DNA from 2 places in the Comamonas sp. CMM02 genome. Region 2 is predicted to be linked to the other one. Evidence: riboswitches for the same ligand, from Rfam matches in the RefSeq annotation. Region 2 holds a riboswitch; the other holds the start of a gene.
The links. A riboswitch is a leader RNA that binds a small molecule or an ion and turns the genes downstream of it on or off. The one in region 2 is predicted to bind cobalamin.
Positions count from the first base shown of each region.

Region 1: it holds a riboswitch for cobalamin, as region 2 does, so the genes downstream of both, IB213_RS15735 (TonB-dependent receptor domain-containing protein) here and IB213_RS11410 (glutaredoxin family protein) in region 2, are expected to answer to the same signal.

Region 1 is NZ_JACUZW010000005.1:96,623-101,461, forward strand. It holds gene IB213_RS15730 (cobyrinate a,c-diamide synthase) at 1-142, opposite strand, end outside; gene IB213_RS15735 (TonB-dependent receptor domain-containing protein) at 207-1,943, opposite strand; cobalamin riboswitch at 2,116-2,357, opposite strand; gene IB213_RS15740 (DUF904 domain-containing protein) at 2,543-2,755, shown strand; gene IB213_RS15745 (cell division protein ZapA) at 2,752-3,279, shown strand; gene IB213_RS15750 (sulfite exporter TauE/SafE family protein) at 3,504-4,217, opposite strand; gene hemN (oxygen-independent coproporphyrinogen III oxidase) at 4,223-4,839, opposite strand, start outside.
Region 2 is NZ_JACUZW010000003.1:406,654-411,492, forward strand. It holds gene nrdE (class 1b ribonucleoside-diphosphate reductase subunit alpha) at 1-1,223, opposite strand, end outside; gene nrdI (class Ib ribonucleoside-diphosphate reductase assembly flavoprotein NrdI) at 1,220-1,642, opposite strand; gene IB213_RS11410 (glutaredoxin family protein) at 1,644-1,871, opposite strand; cobalamin riboswitch at 2,042-2,269, opposite strand; gene IB213_RS11415 (LysR family transcriptional regulator) at 2,607-3,509, opposite strand; gene metE (5-methyltetrahydropteroyltriglutamate--homocysteine S-methyltransferase) at 3,613-4,839, shown strand, end outside.

The DNA of each region.
Region 1 (4,839 bases), on a different contig from region 2:
CGCACTTGAACACTCGAACACGGCGCCCTTGCCGCGTATGCCAACACGCCAAAGCAGCGGTCACGGTGGTTTTGCCCTGCCCAGAGGCTGGCGCAGCCACCAGCAGTGCCACACAGCGATGAGAGGAAAGAGAAGAATTCATACGCGCTTGTTCGTTTCGCAGCAGGGCATGACAGCATGCCTTGCTGCGTTCAGCCCTTGCTAAGTTACTGGGGCATCCACTTCAGACCCACATAAAAAGTGCGCCCTGCCGCAGCGTAATCTTTGGCAAGCACGTAATCGCGATCCATCAAATTGTCGACACGTGCTGTCAGCGTGAAATCTCTGGCAAGTGGCTTGGAAGCAGACAGATTGAACAAGCCATAACCCGCCCAGTCATACCGCTTGTTCTTGGAATCAAATTCACTGCGCTTGCTCACCAGCTGCATCTCGGCGCCAAGCATCCAGCCCAGCCACTGTTTATATGCACTGACATTGGCGTAACGCTTGGCTCGTCGATCCAGAATGCGTCCCGTCTCTTGGTTGCGTGGTGTTTGGAAATCGACAGATGCCGTCCAGTCCACATCCAGCCAGTGTGTGGCAGCGGCGAAGGTGATGCCTTGCAGTTCAGCCTGCGCAACGTTCTGGTATTTTTTGCTGCTGCTGTTGTATTCGATGAGGTTTGTCAAACGATTGCGATAGGCCACCATAGAGAAGCTGTCACCACCTTGCTTCCAATGCAGTCCGACTTCGGCATTTTTGCCTTCTTCGGGCTGCAGGGAAGCAGAACCATAGATGCGGTGAAAGCGCTGATACAGCGTGGGCGCACGGAAAGAGGTGCCCGCAGAGGCCGTTGCACGCCATGTGGGAGACAACGCCAGCCCGTACGCTGCACTGCCCGTGTTCTGCCCGCCGAATTCACTGTCATCGTCGTGGCGAACATTCAATTGCAGCGAATGAACACTGCCCTGGTAACCCCAACCCAGGGCCAGCGCATTTTGCGAACGTTCCCGCTCAGACACGTCCAGATCCTTGTTTTGCAAGTTGTCTTCACGGCGCTCTAAATTGGCCGTCAACGTTGCATTGCCATGCTTGAAAACGTTTTGCCACAAATAATTACGCAGCGTTGTCTCGGTGTAGCTGGGACTCTTGGTCACAGTCTCGTACTTCACATTCGATTCACTCACGGAAATGCGGCTAGACAAGAGCGGGTTCCATTGCGCAGCCCATGACAGCCCCAAAGTTTCCAGCTTGCGCTTGCTGCGATCATCTGCCAGCGTGGAGTCGTAGCCACTATTGGACTGGCTGGTTAACGCAGTGGCTTCCAAGCGATGGTCGCGGTTCAGCTGAAACCCCAGCTTCGCGTTGGCTGCATGCAGGCGATAGTCATCTTTATCCGGGTTGCTGGTGGCAGTCGTCTTTGCATCAAAACCATCAGTACGCTCGGTTTGCACGCCAACTGCGTAGTCCCACGCGCCTTGCCCCCCCGACAGCCCGGCATCTGCCTTGCGGGTACCTTGGTTGCCGAAACCAATCGCAATATGCGGCAAGAAACCGGCTTCACCCTTTTTAGTGAAAATCTGAATCACACCTGCCACGGCATCAGAGCCATAGACAGCGGCCGCAGGCCCGCGCAATATCTCCACGCGATCAATGCTTGCCAAGGGAATGGTCTGCCAGTCCATACCGCCACTTGTGGACTGCGAGTCCACGCGAATCCCGTCCACAAACACCGCTGTGTGCTGGTTGTTAGCGCCGCGCATGAACAAGCTGGTGCTCGAGCCCATACCACCGGTCCGCACCAGCTGCACACCTGGCTGACGGGCCAAGATCGACGCCAGATCGCTGAAGCCGCTGCGTTCAATTTCCTCATGGCCAATCACCGTCATGTCAGCCAGCACGTCTGACAAACGCTGTTCTGTGCGTGTGGCAGAGACGACCACCTCATCCAGCGAAGCGGCCATGGACGAGATCCATGGTGCTGCAGCCAAGACAACCGCCAAGCTCACAGGGCGCAAGGCACACGACGACGCGACGCACAAGCGTCGTTGTTCAAACAAACTCATTTGAGAAATTCAGAGAAATCCACCCGTACTGACCTCCCCGCCAGCAATGGGTAATACCATGTCCATCAAAAATAGACACACCTGTGTTGGCCGGTATCCGGGCTGGTTCATCAACGCCATCGCCTTCCCAAATGCTTGTTCAAGGCATTCAGTGGCTTAAATGATGGGTGAGCGTATGACTAACGCTAAGAACTCACCGTTGCGGGGGCAGCGCAGGCTAGGTGGCACTGAAGGCCAGCACCATCACCCTGCTTCCCGTTGAACTGCAAACTTGTGAACCAAGTTGCGAGCACCAACATTTGAGACGTCGATTCTAACGGGGCAGACAAGACCAGGCACCAAGCATGTGTGCGTGTGAACAACATTGGCACCTGACTTAGCAGCGCAAAACAGCGGCTCAATTGACAGCTTGAAACAAGCTCAGGTAGCTATATCTTGCCATCTGCCATAAATTTGCAATTCACGCCAAAGTGGCAGTCCTACAATTAGAGCAATCCATGACGACACCATCTATTCTTGAGCCCATTGCTGAGCGCGTAGAGCTGCTATTGAAAAAGTATGAAGCGCTGCAACACGCCAATCACTTGCTCAACCAAGAGATTGAAGCTTTGCATAAAGAGCGAGATTCGCTTCGGTCGCGCCTAAAGGCAGCGCGCGCACGCGTGGGTGACTTGATTGAACGTCTGCCTGCCAATCAGGAGACCCCGTGAGCCAGCTAGAAATTCAGATCCTGCACCAAGACTACCTGCTCACCTGCCCTGACGGCCACGAGTCACAGTTGATGGAGGCAGTGGAACGCGTAGACCAGCAGTTCCAACAAATGCGCGACAGCAGCAAACTGCGCTCGCGCGAGCGTGTGGGCGTTTTGCTGGCCGTGAACTTGGCCTATGAAAATCTGGAACTGCGCCATCAGCTTCAGGCTCTCCAGCAACAGCTGGCAACCCTGCAAGGCACGATGCCAAGCAATGATTTAGAAATTGATGCGCAGCGCTTGACCAGCCTGGAATTACAGGCCGCCCACGATCTCACAGTAGCAGATCAGTTGTTGCAACGTTTGAACCAGGTGCTGGACAGTGAAACCGCCAGCACAACGTCTGCAAATTTGGATGAAACAGCGAATCCTGAGTCGCAGAATGTGGCATCTGCACCCCGTGCTGATCTGGAAACGGTTAGTGCCAACTTAGACAACGACATGCACATGGACTTGGTGCAGCCTGCATCAAAAAGTCTGTAAAATCGATCCTGTCTGCAAACCGCCGGGCTTTATATTGCCTTGAACCAATGCTCATTGAGCACGGGCTTGATACATTGCCTAGCAAGCGTGATCGTCTCGCGTTAGACGAACCCAACGCTGGGCTGCTCTCGCCCACCTGAACCCCCGGTTCAGGTTGAGGGCTCGGTGGCTTTGCAGACACCTTTCACTGCTTTTCAGCAAACTCTCGCTGAGTGACAGCCCATCTAGCGGCACCACACTGATGGCTTATAAATCAAGTCCATCCACAGCGCCCACAAAGAAACAGCAACCAGCATAAACCCCGCTGCACGCACGCCCCAGCCAGAGCGCAAGAGGCTCAATCGCCCACTCAGCCAGCGCCATGCATAAGGCGCAGCAATCAACCACAGCGCCCCGCCACAAGCAAAAGCTACCATGCTGGCCGCTCCCGTCAGCGCGGTGCCACTGAGAGCTGCCACCAAAATAGCGGAATAAAGCAGGCCACAGGGCAGCAGTGTCCAAGCCATGCCCGCAAAAAGGACACCCCCGCGCATCGACAGGAGCGGTTGAACGGTTTTCCACATCGCCCTGCCCGCGCGTTCCAGCCAGACAGGCTGCTGCCCCTGAAACAGCATCAGCAGGCCCCACGCCAAAATAGCCAGATGCATCAGCACCCACACTGGATGCAAAGCAGACGTTCGATCAGACAGCCATGCAATCTGCTCCATGGCCAATGCAGCAATCGCACCCAGCAGGCCATAGCCTACGAGGCGTCCACTATGAAATTGAAAGGCACTCCAGTTGAATGCCGCTGGATGGCTCTGCTGCATGCTGTGCATTTGCACGGCTTTGTGATGCCCGTGTATGACTGCATGGCAAGGGGCAGCGCACATTGCAAGACAATGAGGTCCTCCAACAAGCCCCATGAAAAATGCAGTCCAGACCAGTGAAAATTCCATAAGGATCAGATGATCCGCGAGAACCTTGCGCGGGTGCGGTCTGCTTGCAAATAACGGTCAAACACCAGGGCAACTCCGCGAACAAAGAACCAGCCTTTGGCTGTTACCTTGATACAGTCGTCCACGATCTCAACCAGACCCTCTTCTTGCTGAGAGGCCAGAGCTTCAATCTCTGTCGCAAAGTACTTTTTAAAATCGATCAGCCAAGCGCTGTTAATGGATTCATAGAGTACTTCGCCTTGACACATGATGGTCATGATTACGGCCCGGCGAATGGTGTCGTCTCGCGTTAACGCCAAACCTCGAACAACGGGCAGACGATCTTGATCGAGCAAGTCGTAATACTCTTCCAAGGTCTTCGCATTCTGGCTGTAAGTGGCCCCAACACGACCAATTGCAGACACACCCAGCGCGATCAAATCACAATCCGGTTGCGTGCTATAGCCCTGGAAGTTACGGTGCAGGCGTCCTTGCCGTTTAGCAATCGCCAGCGCATCTTCAGGCAAGGCGAAGTGATCCATCCCCACATACACATAGCCTGCAGCGATGAAGCTCTCGATGGAAGAAGACAGCATGCTTACTTTGTCGGGCGCAGAAGGAAGGTCTTCTTGCAAGATACGGC
Region 2 (4,839 bases):
ATATCGTTGCCAATGACTTTGTAGCCCAGATCTTCATCCAGCACGGATGGGGTGTTGACCTGCAAGATTTCTGAGCACAGGTTGGACATGTTGATGCGCCCAGCAATCGGATTGGCGCGGTTGGCCGTGTCCTCAAACAGGATGTACGGGTAGCCCGACTCAAACTGAATTTCAGCGATGGTCTGGAAAAACTCTCGCGCCTTGATTTTGGTTTTCTTGATGCGCGGGTCGTCCACCATGGCCTTGTAGTGCTCGGTGACCGAAATGTCGGCAAACGGCTTGCCATAGACGCGTTCTACGTCGTAAGGCGAGAACAAGTACATGTCATCGTTGCGCTTGGCCAGCTCAAACGTAATGTCAGGAATGACAACGCCCAGTGACAGGGTCTTGATGCGAATTTTCTCGTCAGCGTTTTCACGCTTGGTGTCGAGGAAACGCATGATGTCGGGGTGGTGGGCATTCAAATACACCGCACCTGCGCCTTGGCGTGCACCCAATTGGTTGGCGTAAGAGAAGCCGTCTTCCAGCAGCTTCATCACAGGAATCACGCCGGAGGACTGGTTCTCAATGCCTTTGATGGGGGCGCCCAGTTCGCGCAGATTGCTCAGCAGCAAGGCCACACCGCCGCCGCGCTTGGACAGCTGCAGCGCGGAGTTGATGCCGCGGCCAATGCTTTCCATGTCATCTTCTAGGCGCAGCAGGAAGCACGAGACCAGCTCACCGCGCTGACGCTTGCCCGCGTTCAGGAAGGTGGGCGTTGCGGGCTGAAAGCGGCCAGCAATGATTTCTTCCATCAAGCGCATGGCCAGCTTTTCGTCACCGCGTGCCAGTGCCAGTGCCACCATGACCACGCGGTCTTCAAAACGCTCCAGATAGCGCTTGCCGTCACGGGTTTTGAGGGTGTAGGCGGTGTAGTACTTGTAGGCACCCAGGAAGGTCGGGAAGCGGAACTTCTTGGCAAACGCTGCTTTGAAGATAGCTTCTACAAAGCTGGGGCTGTAAGCGTCCAGAACTTCGGCTTCGTAGAAGTTTTCTGTGCGCAGATAGTCGAGTTTTTCTTCCAGCGAATGGAAAAATACGGTGTTCTGATTGACGTGCTGCAGGAAGTACTGGCGAGCCGCCATACGGTCTGCATCAAACTGAATCTGTCCCTTGTCGTCGGGCAGGTTCAGCATGGCATTCAATGCATGGAAATCCAGCTTAGTCGGAGAGATAGGGGTCATAACGAAGCATCCATGGCGTTGGAATTGAGAGGAAAGTGCTGATGGATGTGCTGCAGGCGAAGCCAGTCGCTGGAAGTGCCCGCCATTTCAACGCGGTGTAGCAGTGGTACCTGGCATTTGTGCGCAATCACATCACCAGCTTGCGCAAAAGTGACCCCAAAGTTGCGGTCGCCACAGGCGACCACAGCTCGCAACCATTGGCGATGCTCTGGGGCATTGAGAAATCGAATCACAGCTTTGGGAACCGCTCCCTTGCCTGTCGCGTCACCAAACGAAGGGGTCACCAAAATGAATGGAGCATCCACTTTGGGCATCTCTTCGTCTGGGCTGCGTGGAATACGCAGTCCAGTCAAGCCTGCGTTGCTCAGCAATCGTGCGGTGTTGCCAGTTTTCGATGAATAGAAAACCCAGCGAGCCATTTCAGGTAGTGGCAGAGATTGCGGCTAGTCGTTCAGGGCGGAAACCACTCCAATGCTCTTGACCAAACTGCACCACAGGCACTTGGCGGTAGCCCCATGCTTGAACTTGTGCAGCTGCCTCCGCGTCTTGTGAAACGTCAACTACTTGGTACGAGACACCCTGACGATCCAAGGTGCGCAGCGTCATGGAGCATTGAACGCAATTAGGTTTGGAGAAGATTTTGATCATGAAGCCTACGAGAGCACCAAGTCTGGCGAGGATGGGCGTTGATTGCACAGAGCACGCAAGCAGGCATCCCGCATGGATGCGGGTGCGCTAAGAAGTGCGTGCGGTAGGCAAATTCAACCACCCAGGCGTCCCCGCCTGTACGGTTTGAGAAACGTGTTACCTGCTCAAGGCGGGTAACACCGTGTGTTGGTCGGTATCCAGACTGGGGGCATAAGTCACACGCCTTCCCGAAGAACTATCTTCAGTGGCTGTTTGTGTCACTGTGTGAACCATGAGTTTCACGCCGCACTTACTGTTGCGGGGGCAGTTCAGGTTAGAGCGTTTGAACGCCCCTCCTGATTCCCGTTTAACACTTGCCTGAGAGCGCAGACAAGTGCACCAACGGGGTGAATTCTAAGCGGTTTAAAAAGGATTGGCGGACTGCCTTGTCTTGTGTTTTGGTGGTATGCAGCCCCCAGAATCTGCACTGATGGCGAAAAAGTCTGGCGGTTGAAAACCTCGTTTTTGCTTTGAATTCAATCGATTGCGAGACCGTTTAAAGGTGTTCTTGAGCACGCTGCGCGTGTGTCTTGAGGCAGCGATTGGCCGGGATTTGAGCGGTGCTTGCGCCCAACTTCTTTAGGGGTAATGGGGAATGGGGGGCAGTTCACCACATCCACTCTGGGTGATTGCCTCTAGCCACATTCCAGGCCACAAGCTGCATGGCTTTGTAGCCATTGGTAACAGACTGGGTGTTCATGACTCCAGCGTCTTTTGCAGTGGCTGGCGAGCCAGCTCAATGAACGCACGCAAATAGTCGGTGGACAAGTCCGCTTCTCTGGCCCCCAGGTAAATTTGCTTGGCAATCCCGCGTGCACCAAGTTGCACAGGACGCACGGGCATTTTGCTGGCGTACTCTTGCACCAGCCATCGGGGCAGGGCGGCCACTCCACGGTTGCTGGCCACCATCTGCAGCATGATGTCTGTGGTTTCAATCGTTTTATGCCTGCGTGGTGCAATGCCTGCAGGCAAAAGGAACTGGTTGTAAATGTCGAGGCGGTCTGTGGCGACCGGATAGGTGATGAGCACCTCCTTGGACAAGTGCCGTGGTTCTACAAACTCGGCTGTAGCCAGTGGGTGGTTGCTGGCGACGACCAGAACCTGTTCGTAATCGAAGACGGGCTGAAAATGCAGCCCGGGTTTGAACAAAGGGTCTGGAGTGACCAGCAGGTCAATTTCGTAACCGAACAAGGCACCAATTCCACCGAACTGGAATTTCTGTTTGACGTCCACATCCACGTCGGGCCAGGCCGCCAGATAGGGCGAAACAATTTTCAGCAGCCATTGGTAGCAGGGGTGGCACTCCATGCCAATGCGCAGGGCTCCTCGATCACCCTGTGCAAATTGCATCAGGCGCTCTTCGGCCAAGTTCAGCTGTGGCAGCACGCGATTGGCCACTGCCAAGAGATATTCCCCCGCCTGGGTTAAACGCACGTTGCGCCCCTCGCGCGTCCAGATGGTGGTGCCCAGTTGTTGTTCCAGTTTTTTAATGCTGTGACTGAGTGCCGACTGGGTCAAGCACAGGACGTCAGCTGCGGCTGTGAGTGTGCCTTGCTGGTCCACCTCTTTGATGATGGATAGATGGATGCGGTCGAGCATATATATGTCTGAAATTCATCTATATGTGAGAAAAGACCATTTTACGTCATTGATCTAGCCAAATACGATGCGGTCATTGCAACTTTTGGCAAAGAAAAATCAAATGACGACCATTCATAACCTAGGTTTTCCCCGTATCGGAGCTCAGCGCGAACTGAAGTTCGCTCTGGAGTCGTACTGGAAGGGCGAGAGCTCTCGCGAAGCGTTGAAAAGTCTGGGGGCAGACTTGCGTGCTCGCCACTGGGAGAGTCAAAAAGGCATTGATCTGGTGCCTGTGGGTGATTTTTCTTTTTATGACCAAGTCCTGGACATGAGCTTCACGCTAGGCAATTTGCCCGAACGTGTGCAGCACTTTCATGGGGATGCGCTGGACAACTATTTCCGCGTAGCCCGCGGTCGTTCGGCACAGGGCACTGATGGGCACAGTCACTGCTGTGGTGGTGTGGCTGCCGGTGAGATGACCAAATGGTTTGACACCAATTACCACTACATCGTCCCAGAGTTCACTGCAGACACGCAGTTCCAGCTCGATGCCACGCGCCTGCTGGCGCAGCTGGCAGAGGCAAAGTCACAGAACGTGAATGCCAAGCCTGTGATCGTGGGCCCTGTCACGTACCTGGCAATTGGTAAGGCCAAAGACGGCAGCAACAAGCTGGACTTGCTGCAAAAACTGTTGCCGGTGTACGCACAGCTGCTGAACACGCTTGCCGAGCAGGGCGTGGAATGGGTGCAGGTGGATGAGCCTTGGCTGGTGACTGAGCTGGATTCTGAATGGCAGCATGCCTACAACCTGGCCTACCACCAGCTCAAAGCATGCCGCGTGAAACTGCTGGTGGCGACTTACTTTGGGGCTTTGCTGGATAACAAACACCTGGCGGCCAACCTGCCAGTGGCCGGCTTGCACGTGGATGCTGTCAACGGTAGCCGTGATGACGTTCAGCAGCTGATCGGTTTGTTGCCAGGCAGCAAGGTGCTGTCGGTTGGCGTGATCAGTGGACGCAATATTTGGAAAACTGACCTCAGTGATGTGCTCGATTGGGTTGAACCCCTGGCTGAGCGTCTGGGGGAGCGACTGTGGATTGCGCCTTCATGCTCTTTGCTGCACGTCCCCGTGGATCTGAACAGCGAACAAAAACTGGATGCCCAAGTGCAGTCGTGGCTGGCGTTTGCTATTCAAAAGCTCGATGAGCTGCGCTTGCTGGGTCAAGCACTTGCGCAAGGGCGTGAGGCCGTCTCCGTGCAGCTGGCAGCCAATAGTGCGGCACTGCAGGCGCGCCGTACTTCTGATCGAGTGCACAACCCAGAGGTGCAGGCAGCGCTGGCGCAGATC